Regions from separate parts of the Exiguobacterium sp. A1_3_1 genome, predicted to be linked through region 2. Evidence: riboswitches for the same ligand, from Rfam matches in the RefSeq annotation. Region 2 holds a riboswitch; each other region holds the start of a gene.
The links. A riboswitch is a leader RNA that binds a small molecule or an ion and turns the genes downstream of it on or off. The one in region 2 is predicted to bind S-adenosylmethionine.

Region 1 (4,180 bases), on a different contig from region 2:
TGTTAAAGAAACGTGGATTCCCTGAGGGATCCAAGGACCAATTTGTAGGCTTTTCGAGGTTCACGGTAATGAAAGTAAGCATTGCTTGAAGCGTCGTTTTTTCACTCCCCGGATCTGTTGTACTCTCCTGTATATGACGTCTTAATCTAATTTGTCTTTTTGCTTTCGGGCAACGCGTCTAATGTAGAGAAATAGGGTACCTATTCCTTCAACCCAAGACCTAAAAATTAACGGAATGTCATGTTAGTCTAGATCTCTTTGATGGTACGTCGCATGTAGGAAATACTAAATACATGTTGAAGAAGCGTCATCTTGATTAACAGGACGAGGTCGATGCTTGTCCCAGGAAAACGATTTGAAATGAACAAAGCGCAATCCTCCCATTAGAGAAAATTGCGCTTTGCTTACAATCTGTAGCAGCTATTTGCTTCCATATAGAAACGAATAGCTGTTTTTTTGATTCAGCCTGTTTCTTGCGAAAACTGACACGATTGTTCGATAAAGCGAATCGTCTCACGGACGATTAGATCCTGATCATGATCGAGTGTCGCGACGTGATACGAGTTGAGTAAACAGTAGCTTCGTTTATCATTCGTTCCGATGTGCTGGTGCAGATAATCTGAGCTCGACGGCGGAACGACGTGATCGGTCGCCGAGTAGAGAATCAATGTCGGTAGAAGGATCGATCCGAGGCGTCCTTTTGTCTCATCCATCAGACGGACGAGTTCAAACGCACAACGGCTCGGAACGAGGTCATAAATGATTTCGAAGGCTGCTCGCTTAATGTCCGGTGCCCCTTCCGGTAAGTACTGTGGACCGTCCTCGAACGAAAGTGCTTCATAGGATGGAACGGAGAGTGCAGCATTGATCGTAATGATGCCGGCAAACGGAATGCCGTCAGCGGCGAGTGACAGTGCAAGCGTCGCACCCATCGATTGACCGATGACGAAGACTTGATCGCATGTTTCTTGTAAACGTTCATAGCCGTCTTTCAGGCTTTGCTTCCAACATCGAGCAGTCGATTGTTCAAACTCGCGGACGTTCGTTCCATGTCCACGTAAGCGCGGGGCATAGACGGTAAAACCTTCAGCAGCAAATGCCTCACCGACGTCCCGGACACTTTGCGGAGTGGCGTTAAAACCATGACAGATTAGAATGCCGATCGATCCACCTTGAAAATAAAACGCTTCAGCACCAGTCAATACAGGATAGTTCATCATTACTATTTTTCCTCCATTCATGAAAAAAACTCGTCGACGTCACTGCTTGGACGCTCACGAGTTTTTCACCGTATCATCCAAAGCCGCGCTTTGCTGGTCGGAGCACCTTACAGATTGCAGGTTGCCGTGAAGTCATAGAGCCAGGTCTCTCGTTCACTCTTGATAAATATCATATTGGAATTGTCGGAATAATCATTGAAACGATGGTAGCACGTTCAAAAATGACTTGTCAAATCGTTCTTGACGAATCATGATCCGTTCAGTAAGCTAACTCATAACTTAATCATCCATCGATATGCGCCAAATGGATTATTTTTGAAAAGTTGGTTGACTTTTAAAGTTCCGACCCGTAATGTAAAAATTAGTTTTACGACATAAGCAACAACGCAACAACACACATACGAATTTCATACCGCAATACTTATCCAGAGAGGTGGAGGGACTGGCCCTACGAAACCTCGGCAACAGACTCATTATGAGCACTGTGCCAATTCCATCAGACAGATGTCTGAGAGATGAGTGGAGTGGATTCTGCCACTGTGCGGATCCAGGTCTCTTCTTGTTTCTCAAGAAGGGACCTTTTTTGTTGAATGAAGGGGGAAAACGGAATGATTGCATTTCATCAAGTCAAAAAAACGTACGTCACGAAAGATCAGACGATTGCAGCACTCGACGGTGTCGACCTGACGATCGAAAAAGGCGAAATCTTTGGTGTCATCGGCTTTAGCGGTGCCGGAAAAAGTTCACTGCTCCGCTGTGTCAATCTGTTAGAACGACCGACGTCAGGAACGGTGACGGTCGATGGGGAAGATTTAACGCAACTGTCTCCGAAAAAATTACGCCAAGCAAAACAACGGATCGGGATGATCTTTCAGCACTTCAATCTATTGAATGCGAACACGGTCTTTACGAATGTTGCAAAGCCACTCGTTCTCGCAGGCGTCAAGAAAGACGAGATTCGCCGCCGGGTGACGGAGTTACTCGAATTCGTCGATCTCGCGGACAAGGCGAATCATTATCCGGATCAATTGTCGGGTGGGCAGAAACAGCGCGTCGGTATCGCCCGGGCACTCGCGACGCAACCTTCCGTCCTCTTATGTGACGAGGCGACGTCAGCACTTGATCCCCAGACGACGCATCATATTCTTCAGTTATTAAAACGGATCAATGCCGAGTACGGGATCACGATTCTCTTGATCACCCACGAGATGGGCGTCATCCGGGAGATTTGCGACCGTGTCGCCGTCATCGAAGCTGGAAAGTTGATCGAGTCAGGAACGGTCTTCGACGTCTTTTCGAATCCAAAGACCGAGACAGCACGGAACTTCGTCCGGTCTGTCATGCATGACGAGATTCCAGCATCGATTCGTCAGTTGATCGAGTCGCGAAATGCGCATCCAATCTATAAGATTCACTTCCTTGGACATCACACCGGGCAACCACTCTTATCGCAAGTCGCAAAACGCTTTGACGTCGATGTCAACATTTTGCACGGGAGCATCACAGAGTTGCAGGATACGCCGTTCGGCACCTTGCTCGTCGAGTTGATTGGTGAGCCGGCTGAAGTGAAACGAGCGTTACAATACATCGATCAGGCACAGGTGACGGTCGAGGAGGTGCTCGCTGATGCTAGTTAACTACAGTGATATCTGGACAGCATTCTTGCAGACGATGACGATGGTATCCGTTTCGCTCTTGTTCTCGACCTTGATCGGCTTACCACTCGGTATCCTGCTTGTTGTCACGCGAAAAGGAGCGTTACTTGAAAATGTTCCGTTGTTCACGTTCTTCAACAGTATCGTCAATATCTTCCGCTCGATTCCGTTCATCATCCTACTCGTCGCGATCATCCCGTTGACACGGTTGATCGTCCAGACGTCGATCGGAACCGAAGCTGCAATCGTCCCGCTCGTCTTTTACGCTGCACCGTACATGGCGCGTCTGATCGAGAGTTCTTTACTCGAAGTCGATAAAGGCGTTCTTGAAGCAGCAGAAGCGATGGGCGCGACACCGTTTCAAACGATTTTCCGCTTCCTCCTACCGGAAGCACTCGGTTCACTCATCCTGAACTTAACGATCGCGACGGTCGGCTTGATCGGGGCATCGGCGATGGCAGGCGCCATCGGTGGTGGCGGTTTGGGTGACTTAGCAATTACTTACGGCTATCAACGGTTTGATACGAAAGTCATGATCATCACGGTCGGGATTCTCGTCATCTTAGTCCAAGGCTTACAGACGACAGGCAACATCGTCGCACGAAAAATCAGAAGACATTAATCAAGGGAGCGATTCAGCCATGAAAAAAGCAGTAGCAATTGGAGCAACACTCACGACGATTTTATTTGCCGGGTGCGCAGCATCAGGAGAAGACGAAAAGACAATCAAGCTCGGTGTCAGCGGTTCAGACACACAAGTTTGGGACTATGTCGCCAAAAAAGCAGAAAAGGAGGGCATCAAAATCGAGCTCGTCAAGTTCTCCGATTATGTCCAGCCGAACATGGCACTGGCTGAGGGTGAAATCGACGCCAATGCCTTCCAGACGATTTCCTACTTCAACGCTTTCAAGAAAGAACATAACTTGAAGCTATCGCCGATTGCGACGACTGTCATCGCACCGATGGGGATCTACTCGGATAAATACAAGGACGTCAAAGACATTCCAACTGGCGGGAAAATCGCTGTTCCGAACGAAGCGACGAACATGGGACGCGCCCTCTTGTTACTGCAAGAAGCCGGTCTGATCAAGTTACCGGATGACTTCGATGGCAACGGTTCGGTCGATAAGATCGTCGAGAATCCGAAGAAGCTGAAAATCGTTCCGATCGTCGCCGGGCAAACGCCACGCGTCTTACCGGACGTCGCGGCGTCAATCATCAACAATGGCATTGCCGTTGACGCTGGCTTCAACCCGATCAAGGACTCGATCGTCCATGAGAACGAGACAGCAAAACCATACATCA
Region 2 (4,180 bases):
AATTTCTTCTGGATCTTGCTCCGCTGTCGACCGGTTCGGTGTATGAAGCGGGTAACCGACGTTCGTTTGTCCGATGACCTCTCCTTTTGTCGTAAAGAGGACCGCTTTCGTACTCGTCGTTCCGATATCGACGCCTAACATGTATTCAGTCATGTGAATCGACTCCTTTCGACATCATTTGTTGCGTTTTCCAGAGATCTTCGACTTCCTGGACGTCATCAAAGTTCTGATGTAAGGAAGCGACCATCCGTTCACGATCCCCTGTCTCGATCGCTTCGATGTACAAGGCGTGGTTCGCGAGGATGCGTTCGAAGTCTTCGATGTCTTCCTCGAATCGTACCCGCATCGATAGGAGGATGAAACTTTCCATGACCGGTTTGAGATTTTGCCAAATCATGCTGACATATCCATGATCAATCGAGCGGATGATCGTTTCGTGAAACAGTACGTCCTGGAAGGAGAATTCATCGGCATCCTTGTATTTGATGGCAACTTTCATCATTTCGAGAATTTTACTGAGTTCACGGACGAGTTCTGCCCGTTCGATTTTGACGAGTCGTTCGAAGACGAACGTTTCAATGAGTAGCCGGACATCATAGATTTCCTGAATGTCGCGCTCAGACAAACCGACGACGACCGCTCCCATTCGTTCGAGACGAATCAATTGTTCGGATGCAAGGACCTTTAACGCATCACGGACGGGCGAGCGACTGACTGAAAAATCAGAGGCTAATTTGTTTTCGGATAAAATGGTACCGCTTTCAATCTTTCCTGAAATGATGCGCATCCGTAGCTCGTGTGCGACACGATCTCCAGCGGAAGCTTTTGCTAACCACTTCAAGGGGTATAACAGTTCTGACATGGAATCACCTGATTTCTAAAGTGAGTATACTTGTATACAAGTTAGTATAAACGTTTTTTTCTAAAATGCAAACGCTTAACTTACATTTTAGTGATTCAAGCAGGAATCAGGAAAATGGTTTCCGATATGTTAGGGTGAAGGAGTAAGTAACGAATCGATTAGTTAAAAAGGAGGTAATGCATATGCATGTTTTAGTCGTAGGTGCCGGAGCAGTTGGAGGTTATTTCGGGGGACGTCTTGCTGAGCAAGGGGAACAGGTGACATTCCTTGTTCGTCCGAAGCGCTATGAACAATTACAAAAGACAGGGTTACAGATCACTAGTCCTCATGATGATGTTATGATCACGCCTCAGTTAGTGACACGAGACATGCGACTGAATCACACATTTGATGTCGTCTTACTTTCGACGAAAGCCTATCACTTGGATGATGTCCTACAGGATCTTGCGCCATTTGTTTCGAGCGAGACGTACATCATTCCTTTGTTGAACGGCATGCAGCATATACGACGGTTAACAGAAGTCTTCGGAGAAGATCGAGTACTGGGCGGACTTTGCTTCATTGAATCGACGCTTGATGCAGAAGGGCGTATTATACAGACAAGCCCGTCGCATCGGCTATTGTTTGGTTCACGAACCGGTAAACCAACATCGCGTTTAGAGGAGATTGCAACACGTTTTGCGAAAGCGAAGGCACCGATGGCGTACTCGATGCATATCATGGATGACATGTGGCAAAAGTACCTCTTCATTTCGACATTTGCGGGCGTGACGACACTATTTCGCTCTGCCATCGGTCCAATTCGCAAGGACCCAATTGGTCATCAGATGATTCAAGACGTCATGAAGGAAGCGAAGCAAGCGATGGAAGAACAAGGCGCAGTCTTTAATGACGATGTAGAAGCGGTCTTGCTGAAGCAGATGCATGCAATGGAAGACACTATGAAATCGTCAATGTTACGGGACATGGAAAAGGGTCAGCCCGTCGAAGTGAAACATTTCTTTAGTACGTTGCTCGAAACACGCTCTTCACGTCATCTTCAACTGATTGAATCTAATTTATGGATCTATCAAAAAAATCGGGAAATGCCTGTTGACTGAATTATCTGCATTCTGATATGGTTAGGAACAATTACATACTTATCCAGAGAGGTGGAGGGACTGGCCCTATGAAACCTCAGCAACAGGTCGAAAGATACTGTGCTAATTCCTGCGGGTGCTGCACCCGATCGATAAGATTTCCGAATTGTCGACCGACGCATCCGTGAGGATGCGTTTTTTGTTTGAAATAGGTGGAACGAGGAGGAAATGGATTCATGAAAACGAGCGGAGCATTTCGACGCAAGATGGAATCACGTCATCTGATCATGCTGTCGTTAGGTGGTGTCATTGGAACAGGATTATTTTTAAGTACAGGTTATACGTTGGAACAAGCAGGACGTGTCGGAACGATTTTATCGTATTTGATCGGAGCCGTCGTCGTTTACTTAGTCATGTTAAGTCTCGGTGAACTCGCCGTGCACATGCCGGAAACCGGATCATTCCATAAGTACGCAACGAAGTACATTGGACCCGGCACCGGTTATACAGTAGCCTGGCTCTACTGGCTGACGTGGACGGTCGCCCTTGGTTCAGAATTCACGGCAGCAGGCATTTTGATGCAACGTTGGTTCCCATCGATTCCGGTTTGGGTGTTCAGTGCCTTATTCGCTGCGATGATCCTTGGTATCAACGTCTTGAAGGTTCGCGTGTTCGCTGAAGTCGAGTTTTGGTTCTCCGCCATTAAGGTCGTGACGATTATTGCGTTCATTTTACTTGGTGCGGGAGCGATCGTCGGCTTCATTCCACTGCAAGATGGTAGCCCAGCCCCATTCTTTTCTTCCTTAACGGAAGGTGGATTATTCCCAAATGGTGCTTTCGTCATCTTCATGACGATGCTTGCCGTGAATTTTGCTTACTCGGGAACGGAACTGATCGGTGTCGCAGCGGGTGAAGCAGTCGATCCGAAACGGACGATTCCGCTTGCGATCCGGACGACGATCTTGCGACTCGTCCTCTTCTTCGTCGGTACGATCATCGTGTTAGCCGTCTTATTGCCAACGGATGGGAAAGGTGTACTCGAAAGTCCGTTCGTCGCCGTGTTCGAACGGATCGGAATTCCCTACGCTGCAGACGTGATGAACTTCGTCATTTTGACAGCGATCTTGTCGGCAGCGAACTCTGGACTTTACGCCGCCTCTCGGATGCTCTGGTCGCTTGCGAACGAACGTATGATTCCACGCTTCTTCGCCCAGGTGACACCAAGTGGGGTTCCACTTCGAGCTGTATTGTTCAGCATGCTTGGCGGAGGACTTGCCTTGCTGTCTAGCATCTATGCAGCAGGGAGTGTCTATATCGCGCTCGTCTCGATTTCCGGTCTTGCTGTCGTCGTCGTTTGGATGAGTATCAGCGTTGCCCAGTATCGCTTCCGGAAGCAATTTCTTCGTGAAGGGCATACGGTCGACGAATTGGTCTATCGCACACCACTCTTTCCATTCGTACCGATCGCCGCTTTCGTCGTTTGTTTGATTTCTCTGATTGGTATCGGATTTGATCCGACACAACGAATTGCCTTGTACTGTGGTATTCCATTCATCGTGATCTGTTATATCGTTCATGCGTTCACGAATTCTTCTCAGAAACGGAGTGTTGAAGATGTCCCGAATCAAAAATCCAGTTGATCAACGATTACAGGAAGTTCCCTTTCTCATTTTAGACGGTGCCCTTGCAACCGAACTTGAACAGAAGGGATTCGATCTGAACGACCCGCTTTGGTCAGCACGTCTCTTGATCGAAGCACCGGAACAGATCGAGCGTGTCCATCACGATTACTTTGAAGTAGGTGCTGATGTCGCCATCACTTCAAGCTATCAAGCAAGTATCGAAGGCTTCAAGCAACGTCATATCACGACAGAGGAAGCACAGTCGCTGATTCGACAAACCGTTACCTTGGTCCAAAATGCACGCACGCGTAGCGGAAAGAGTGACGCATTAATCGCAGGATCAGTGGGTCCTTATGGTGCCTACTTAGCAGATGGTTCTGAGTATCGCGGTCATTATGGGGTGTCAGCAGATGTGCTAGAAGCCTTCCACAGACCACGGATCGAAGCATTGATTGAAGCGGGGGCTGATCTGCTGGCATTTGAGACGATTCCGTCGCTCGAGGAAGCTGTCGTGTTGTTCCGGATTCTCGAAGCGTATCCGGAAGTGTCTGCTTGGCTGACGTTCTCGCTTCAAGATGCGACACACATTAGTGAAGGAACGGCACTTGCGACGTGTA
Region 3 (4,180 bases), on a different contig from region 2:
CGATCAATTGACCGGTCGCATCGACATGAACGAAGTCGTCAGGAGTCGTCTGCCGTTTATCTTTTCCGCTTGCCGTCACAAGGAATTCAACCGGGACACCGGACGTCCGGATGGCGAGATTGCCACTCGTACCAGGGAACCAATCGCGTGCCGAAAGCTCTTGTTTGATGGCGCGTAGCTCTTCATACCGTCGCATGAATGTCATGTTGTCACCTCCGCTCGTGTTAAATCATGAACGATATCGTGGAATGTCTCAAACGGTGTATAGGCGATATCGTTCTCTTCACACAACGTGATCAGATAATCACGGGCATAGACACGATCCGCTTGTTTTGCGAGTTCGAAGTCCGTCACCGAGTCGCCGATGACGATGATGACGTCACCGTCTTTACGTAGTGTCCGAGCAACGGACGTTTTACAACAGCCGCACCCGTTCGTGCAATGGGTATCGCAGGCGTGTGGCCAATCGATATGAACGAATGGACCGTCAAAATTCGCGACATTGCAATAGATGCGCTCCTGCTCAAGGAATGGCGCTAAGATTGGTTCGACGAAAAAGTCCATTCCGCCGCTGACGATCGAAAAATCGATGCCTTGACGACGACTGTACTGCAGTAACTCCGAAAATCCGTCGCGAATAACCGCGCGCTCCAACAAAAAGTCAAGATAGGCTGCTTTCCCGTCAGATGGCAGAAGTGCGAACATTTGCCCGACACCACTCTGAATCGATAACGTCCGGTCGAGTACGCCGTGTTTTAACGGTTCGAAGTCACTCGCTGGCGCAAATGCCTGCATGAGTGCGATGATATTATCTTGCGTCGTCACTGTCCCGTCGAAGTCACAGAGAATCCGTACGGTCATGACTTGATCCCCCAAGCGTCGAGGGCGATCCGTAATTCTTCATGACGCGATGCTGCCGCCGATAGGGATTCATTTGCGAGTGCCGCATCGAGTGCCTGACGGAAAGCAATGACACCAGCCGCAGCACCTTGCGGATGACCATGTACGCCGCCACCGGCGTTGATGACGGAATCGATCCCGAAGTCCCGTACGAGTTGAGCGACGAGTCCAGGATGAATACCAGCTGAAGGAACCGGGAAGATCGATTTCGTCTGACCGAGACGGGTCGCTTCGACCGCGATGCCACGGGCGACATCCTTTGGTAAAGCGACATTGCCGTAAGGAGACGGGAATAGCGTCAAGTCTGCTCCAGCAGCACGCGGTAATGTGCCGAGTAAGACAGGGGCAGCGACTCCGTGATTCGGGCTAGCAATCAACGCACCGCTATATGCTGGATGATTGAAGATCGGAACGTTGATTTCCGGATCACTCGCCAGTTCGCGTAAGACGTCGAGTCCGTATGTGAAGGTATTCAGCAAGAAAGCAGTCGCTCCAGCATCAATCAATCGTTTGGCTTGATCCTTGAGCGTAAAGACGGGACCACTGAGTGTGATCGCATATAACGCACGTTTACCGGTCCGGTGGAAGTGAGCATCGATGACCTCACGTCCGATTCGTGCCCGGTCAATCGTCGGTGTCAACGGATTGTCGTATAGGATCTCATCGTCTTTGACGAGATCAATCCCACCAGCGAGTTGTCCTTCGAGTTGATCACGAAGGAACGATAAATCCCGTCCGATGACTCCTTTGAAGATGCTCATTAACAATGGGCGATCTTCGACACCAATCAAGGAGCGGACCCCTTCGATCCCGAATTTTGCACCTGGAAAGTCCGACGTAAATGTATCGGGTAATAGCAATTCCGTTAGTTTGATTTCACCGTCGAGTGAGAGTTTCCCGAAGACGGTCGTCAGAATCGCAGAAAAGTCGCGCGACACGTTATGTTCCGGATAACGAATCGTGATATATCCTTTGCCATCGCGCTCTTCGGTATGTACGACTTCCCCTTTGAACGAGGCGAGTTGTTGTTGTTCGAGATGATTCAGTTCCGTCCAAGAACCGACTGTCAGACCAAGCGCGAGTTGTTCAGCGCGTTGCTCGAGTCGATCACGGGCAGTCAATTGATAAGTAGCAGTGATATAAGCCATGTCTTTCCTCCTTCAACAAAAAAATGGTCTCTCGTCAGCGACAAGAGACCATGAATGATTCGAACGTGGACTCTTATCTGTCAGCTTAGTAGCTGCAAGAATTAGCACCGTGCCAAAAGGTCGGTTGCTGCGACATCGTAGGGCTTGTCCCTCCGTCTGCTCTTGATAAGAATTGGATGAAATTGTGAAATCTAATTGCAATTTTTACATGAGAATCGTGACTTGTCAAACTATTTTTAGAAAATTTATTTTTTTGAAAATACTCTTTCTATAGATGACTTAAAAATGATATCCGTTTCTGCTTGATTTCGATTTGACAGCGAGGAAGTCGATTGCGTAAGATTCAAATCAATATCACACACGACAATTACATACGACTCTTATCGCGAGTTGGCAGAGGGAATTGGCCCGATGACGCCGCAGCAACCGACCACTAGGCACGGTGCTACATCCAACAGACGTTTCGTCTGAGAGATAAGAGGACGCAGTGACTTTTCTGCGCCTCTTTTCGATGACGAAAAGAGGCGCTTTTTCGTGTATCACATAGGGGGAAACTGAGATGACATATAAAGCATTCACAGAACAGGACGCGATTGATCGTGTTCGGACATTAGGACTGATCGGCGATGGAGCCGTCGAAGCAGAAGAGATTGGCGACGGGAACCTCAACCTCGTCTTTCGGATTCGAGAAGGCGAACATCGCTTGATTTTAAAACAAGCATTACCATATGCGAAGGTCGTCGGGGAGAGCTGGCCGTTATCGCTCGAACGAGCGTGGATCGAGCAATCCGCACTCCGTGAATTCGCACGGCATGCCGTACCGTTCGTACCACGTGTTTTTCATGCTAGTCATGAAGAGGCGTATACGGTCATGGAAGATCTTTCACATCTGACGATCGTTCGAAGCGGTTTACTCGCAGGTGAACAGTATCCGTTGCTTGCGGAACATATCGGTTCTTATCTCGCTCGGACGTTATTCCATACATCGGACTTTGCGCTTGGTCCGGTTGAAAAGAAACGTGTCGCCCGAACGTACTACAATCCAGACTTGTGCGACATCACGGAAAAATTAATCTTCACGGATCCGTTTCATGACGCGGAGACGAACGAGATTGAAGCCGGACTCGAAAAAGAGGTGGCACGTTTATGGGCAGACGATGAGTTGAAACGCGAAGTCGCAAAACTCGAAGCGCTCTTCATCACGAAAGGAGATGCATTGTTGCACGGCGATCTACATACAGGAAGCATCTTCGCCTCAGCGACGGAAACGAAAGTCATCGATCCAGAATTCGCCTTTTATGGTCCATTCGGATTCGATGTCGGGCAGTTCATTGCGCATCTATTCTTCGCAGCATATCCGGATTACCCTACACGACGTGACGCCCGAATCAAGGATATCGATACGTTCTGGCTGACGTTCGCTTCAACGTTCCGTGCCTTATGGGAACGGGAAGCCGTCGAACCGTTCCAGGCATCAGGACTCGTCGATGATGTACTGAGCACGATCTTGCAGGATGCCCTTGGCTTTGCCGGTTGCGAATTGATTCGGCGGACGATTGGTCTTGCACCGGTCGCTGATTTAGAATCAATCGATTCAACGACGGAACGCTTAGAGCGGAAACGTCACGCTCTTCGTCTAGGAGCGGCGTTAATCAAACGCCGTACAGAATGCCGGACATTCGATGATTTACGAAACTTTGACGTAACGGAGGAACTCAGCCGATGACTACATTCGTCCAAAGTATTCGTTACGAAGATCGTGTCTTGACGATTCTCGATCAGACACGTCTACCGCAGGAAGAGCACTATGAAGTCATTGCTGATCTCGCGCAAGCCGTTGAGGCGATTAAACAACTACGTGTCCGGGGCGCGCCTGCGATCAGTTTATTCGGTGGATTCGTGCTCGTTCAAGAAGCATACCGGTTTGAAGCGGCGCTACCGGTCTACAAGCAAGCCTTGCTTGAGACATCGGCGACGTTACTCGCGACACGACCGACGGCCGTCAATTTGCGAAATGTACTCAATCAGTTGAATCCAATCATTCAAGACGGGACGTCGGTAGAAGAGATTCGCGAACGGTTGGAAAAACGGACGGTCGCCTTATACGACCAGGATGCGCAGACGTCACGTCA
Region 4 (4,180 bases), on a different contig from region 2:
GAGTGTTTTGTCGTCGCTACCTGATCCTGATGATTTTTCGCCACATGCAGCAAGGCTAATAGCTAAGACGGATACAGCAGCAGTACCTACGAATTTTTTCCAAGTTTTCATGAATGATTCCTCCAATATGATTAAGTTTCGAATTAACGTTTATCGATCGCGCGGATCAGCAAGTCACCAATGATTTGGATGACGAAGACGATCGCTAAGATTAAGAGTGTCGCAATGACGATGACATCGTTTTGAGAACGCTGGAATCCTTCGATGAAGGCCATGTCCCCAAGTCCACCTCCGCCGACTACTCCGGCCATTGCCGTATAACCGACAAGTGAGACGAGTGTGACCGTGATACCAGAAACGATGGCAGGCAACGCTTCCGGGATTAAGACTTTATAGATGATCTGGAACTTCGTCGCGCCCATCGATTCAGCTGCCTCGATGACACCTTTATCGACTTCGCGTAACGCGAGTTCAACCATCCGACCGTAAAATGGTGCAGCACCGAAAATCAGTGCCGGTAATGCTGCCGTTGGTCCGAGGAACGAACCGACGATTGCTGTCGTAAATGGAATCAATAAGATCAGTAAGATGATGAACGGAATCGAACGGAAGACGTTGACGACCAAGCTCAACACTGAATAGAACGTCCGATTCTTGAACAATAACTCTTCGTTTGTCGCATACAATAGTAAACCAATGATCAAACCGAGGACGAATGTCGAAACACCAGCGATTGCCGTCATATAGACGGTACTGCCTGTCGCTTCCCACACCATGTCCCAATCTAGATTGTCAAAGAATGAAATCATCGGTGATCCACCTCCACTTCAACATCACTGGCTTGAAGCTTTGTGATGACCGCTTGTGTTGCTTCTGTTTCCCCGATCAACTGAATGAACAGTGTACCGAGTGCCCCTTCCTGTGATTGACCGACGTTTCCGCCGATGATATTGAACAGGACCGGCGAATCCTTCATGACTTCCGCGAGGATCGGGCTTTCTGCTGTCGATCCGACGAACGTCAACTGAACGATTTTTCCGGTTGGGTACCGTTCGCGTAGTTTCGCGAACGTTAACTCGTTCTCCGACGGCGACGTCAATTGTTTGACGAATTCCTTCGTCATCGCTTGCTTCGGATGACGGAAGACTTCTGCGACCGGTCCTTGCTCGACGATTTTACCGGCTTCCATGACGGCGACCCGGTGACAGATTTTTTGAATGACGTGCATCTCGTGTGTGATCAAGACGATCGTCAGTTTCAGTTTTTCATTGATGTCGACGAGTAACTCAAGGATTGAGTCCGTCGTCTTCGGATCGAGTGCACTTGTTGCCTCGTCACATAAGAGAACGTCCGGGTTCGATGCCAGTGCCCGAGCGATACCGACACGTTGTTTTTGACCACCGGATAATTGTGACGGATAGGCTTTTTCGCGTCCGTCCAAACCAACGAGTTGGATCAGTTCCGCGACCCGTTCCTTGCGGTGTGCTTTCGGGAAGCCACCGAGCTCGAGTGGGAACATGATGTTCTCTTCAACCGTCCGTGACCATAGTAAGTTGAAGTGTTGGAAGACCATCGAGACATTCTTGCGGACGCCTCGTAATTCCTTAGGTTTTAGTGATGTCATTTCAACACCATCGATTTGGATCGAACCACTCGTTGGTGCTTCGAGCATATTCAGTAATCGGATCAGGGTCGATTTCCCTGCTCCGGAATAACCGATTATTCCAAAAATTTCACCGCGCTCGATTGTCAGATCGACATTCGCGACGGCTTCGACCGCTCCGCGCTTTGAGCGATAAATCTTTCCTACGTCTTGTAAACGAATCACAACTGTCCCTCCTAAAATAAAAAAAGTGCGCGCGTTTTAGAGCAAACGCGCGCACTTTTCAGTACACAAAACCATTTGCTCTCATCTCCCAGACTTTTGTCTGCTGGAATTAGCACCACTTCGGATTAGATCCGCGGTTGCCGGGTTTCATCGGGCCAGTCCCTCCACCACTCTCGATAAGAGTTTCGGTATTAAGTTTGTAGAATATATTCTGAATATTAGCAGGGGTTATTTTTGTTGTCAAACAGTTTTTTCAGAAACTTTTTCGAGGAACGTGAAAGCACGTGTTAAGTCTTCTTTCAAATCTTCCGCATCCTCAAGTCCAACTGAAATCCGAACGAGACCGTCCGTGATGCCGAGTTCTGCCCGACGTTCTGCTGGGATTGACGCGTGCGTCATCCGTGCCGGCACCGAAATCAGACTCTCGACGGCACCAAGACTCTCAGCGAGTGTGAAGAAGTGTGTCGCCTCGACGAGTTTTTCTGCGTTCGCTGCTGAACCGACATCAAAGCTGATCATCCCACCAAATCCAGTCGCTTGTTTCGTTTGGATGTCGTGACCAGGATGCGATGCAAGTCCTGGGTAGAAGATGTTCGAGACGATGTCTTGCGCTTGTAGGAACGCAACGAGATCATGTGCTGTCTCTTCGATCGCATCCATTCGGATACCGAGTGTACGAAGACCACGGACGAGCAAGAAGCTGTCTTGCGGTCCAAGCACGCCGCCTGTCGAGTTTTGGATGAAGTGCAGCTCTTCGCCGAGCGCATCATCTTTGACGACGACAAGTCCAGCGACGACGTCCGAATGTCCGCCGATGTATTTCGTCGCACTGTGCAAGACGATGTCTGCACCAAGTGCGAGTGGTTGTTGATGATAAGGTGTCGCGAACGTGTTGTCGACGACGAGTTTAAGATCGTGACGTTTGGCGATCGTTGCGATTGCTTCAATGTCCGTTACTTTCAACAACGGGTTCGTCGGTGTTTCGACGTAGACGATCTTCGTGTTGTCTTGGATCGCTGCTTCCGTTGCCGCAAGGTCCGTCGTATCGACGAATGTCACTTCGATGTTGAACTTCGGTAAGACGCGTTGCATCAAGCGGAACGTACCACCGTAGACGTCATCCGTCATGACGATGTGGTCGCCAGACTCCAGCAAGTGGAAGACGGCATGAATCGCTGCCATCCCAGAACCGAACGCAAAACCACGTGCGCCGCCCTCGAGATCCGCAATCAATCGTTCGATGCTCGTCCGTGTCGGGTTCGCTGTCCGTGAGTATTCGTATCCGTCCTTAAGTTGACCGATTTTATCCTGCTTGTATGTGCTTGTTTGATAGATTGGAGGTGTGACGGCTCCTGTTGCCCGATCGACACCTGTTCCTCCATGAATCAATGCTGTCTTCTTACGCATGAGTTTCGTCCACCTTTTCAAAGATTTGTTGGCTTAAATAGCGTTCGGCACTGTCTGCGAAGACGGTGACGATCGTACTGCCGGGGTGACGCTTTGCGATATCAAGCGCAGCAACGAGCGCTGCACCTGCTGAACTACCAACGAGTAATCCTTCGCGAGCAGCGAGTGTATGAACCGCGTCAAATGCATCGCGGTCAGAAATCGTATGAATCTCATCAACGAGTTCACGCGGAACGAGGCTTGGCCATTTCGCTGTACCGATACCTTCTGTCTTATGCGGACCGGCTGGACCACCATTTAAGACGGAGCCTTCCGGTTCGACGATTGCTGCTTTTGTACCGAGACGTTGTTTTAAGAAGTCCGCTGTTCCGGCGAACGTACCACCTGAACCACAACCGGCAACGAACCAGTCGATGTGCGGCAAGTCCGCAATCAGCTCAGGACCGAGTGTCCGCTGATACGTGACTGGGTTCTCTTCGTTTTCGAATTGTAACGGAACGTAACTATTCGGAATTTCTTGACCGAGTTCTTTTGCCCGGTCGATGGCCCCTTGCATATCGAGTTCAGTCGGTGTGTTGACGACGGTTGCGCCGAGTGCCCGCATCAACGTCTGCTTTTCCTGACTGAATTTTTCCGGAACGACACAGATGACTTGGAGATCGTATTTTTTAGCGGCGAGCGCCAAGCCGATGCCGGTATTCCCGGCTGTCGGCTCGATGATCGTACCGCCTGGTGTCACATGTCCGTTTTCGATTGCTGCATCAACGAGTTGAATGCCAAGGCGGTCTTTGACGCTGCCCCCAGGGTTCATCCATTCGAGCTTCGCCAAAATGCGCGTACCAGCAGGCAAATCGAATGAAGTGATCTCGTAGAGTGGTGTGTTTCCGACGAGGTCGCGGACGTTGTTCGCGATCATCCGAAGACGATGTCCCATTCATCACGACC

Region 1: it holds a riboswitch for S-adenosylmethionine, as region 2 does, so the genes downstream of both, F8N00_RS00880 (methionine ABC transporter ATP-binding protein) here and F8N00_RS04885 (amino acid permease) in region 2, are expected to answer to the same signal.
Region 3: it holds a riboswitch for S-adenosylmethionine, as region 2 does, so the genes downstream of both, mtnK (S-methyl-5-thioribose kinase) here and F8N00_RS04885 (amino acid permease) in region 2, are expected to answer to the same signal.
Region 4: it holds a riboswitch for S-adenosylmethionine, as region 2 does, so the genes downstream of both, F8N00_RS05050 (methionine ABC transporter ATP-binding protein) here and F8N00_RS04885 (amino acid permease) in region 2, are expected to answer to the same signal.

The regions. Positions count from the first base shown of each region.
Region 1 is NZ_WBYY01000003.1:47,826-52,005, reverse strand. Features, by position in the region: gene F8N00_RS00885 (alpha/beta hydrolase) at 462-1,220, opposite strand; SAM riboswitch class I at 1,288-1,389, opposite strand; SAM riboswitch class I at 1,639-1,742, shown strand; gene F8N00_RS00880 (methionine ABC transporter ATP-binding protein) at 1,829-2,857, shown strand; gene F8N00_RS00875 (methionine ABC transporter permease) at 2,847-3,497, shown strand; gene F8N00_RS00870 (MetQ/NlpA family ABC transporter substrate-binding protein) at 3,517-4,180, shown strand, end outside.
Region 2 is NZ_WBYY01000028.1:20,039-24,218, forward strand. Features, by position in the region: gene gntK (gluconokinase) at 1-153, opposite strand, end outside; gene F8N00_RS04875 (GntR family transcriptional regulator) at 146-862, opposite strand; gene F8N00_RS04880 (ketopantoate reductase family protein) at 1,045-1,962, shown strand; SAM riboswitch class I at 1,999-2,100, shown strand; gene F8N00_RS04885 (amino acid permease) at 2,178-3,581, shown strand; gene mmuM (homocysteine S-methyltransferase) at 3,556-4,180, shown strand, end outside.
Region 3 is NZ_WBYY01000035.1:14,277-18,456, reverse strand. Features, by position in the region: gene F8N00_RS05755 (methylthioribulose 1-phosphate dehydratase) at 1-205, opposite strand, end outside; gene F8N00_RS05750 (2-hydroxy-3-keto-5-methylthiopentenyl-1-phosphate phosphatase) at 202-861, opposite strand; gene F8N00_RS05745 (2,3-diketo-5-methylthiopentyl-1-phosphate enolase) at 858-2,048, opposite strand; SAM riboswitch class I at 2,119-2,220, opposite strand; SAM riboswitch class I at 2,426-2,529, shown strand; gene mtnK (S-methyl-5-thioribose kinase) at 2,608-3,774, shown strand; gene mtnA (S-methyl-5-thioribose-1-phosphate isomerase) at 3,771-4,180, shown strand, end outside.
Region 4 is NZ_WBYY01000030.1:1,561-5,740, reverse strand. Features, by position in the region: gene F8N00_RS05060 (MetQ/NlpA family ABC transporter substrate-binding protein) at 1-111, opposite strand, end outside; gene F8N00_RS05055 (methionine ABC transporter permease) at 144-809, opposite strand; gene F8N00_RS05050 (methionine ABC transporter ATP-binding protein) at 806-1,828, opposite strand; SAM riboswitch class I at 1,907-2,011, opposite strand; gene F8N00_RS05045 (bifunctional cystathionine gamma-lyase/homocysteine desulfhydrase) at 2,069-3,235, opposite strand; gene F8N00_RS05040 (PLP-dependent cysteine synthase family protein) at 3,228-4,151, opposite strand; gene F8N00_RS05035 (S-ribosylhomocysteine lyase) at 4,148-4,180, opposite strand, start outside.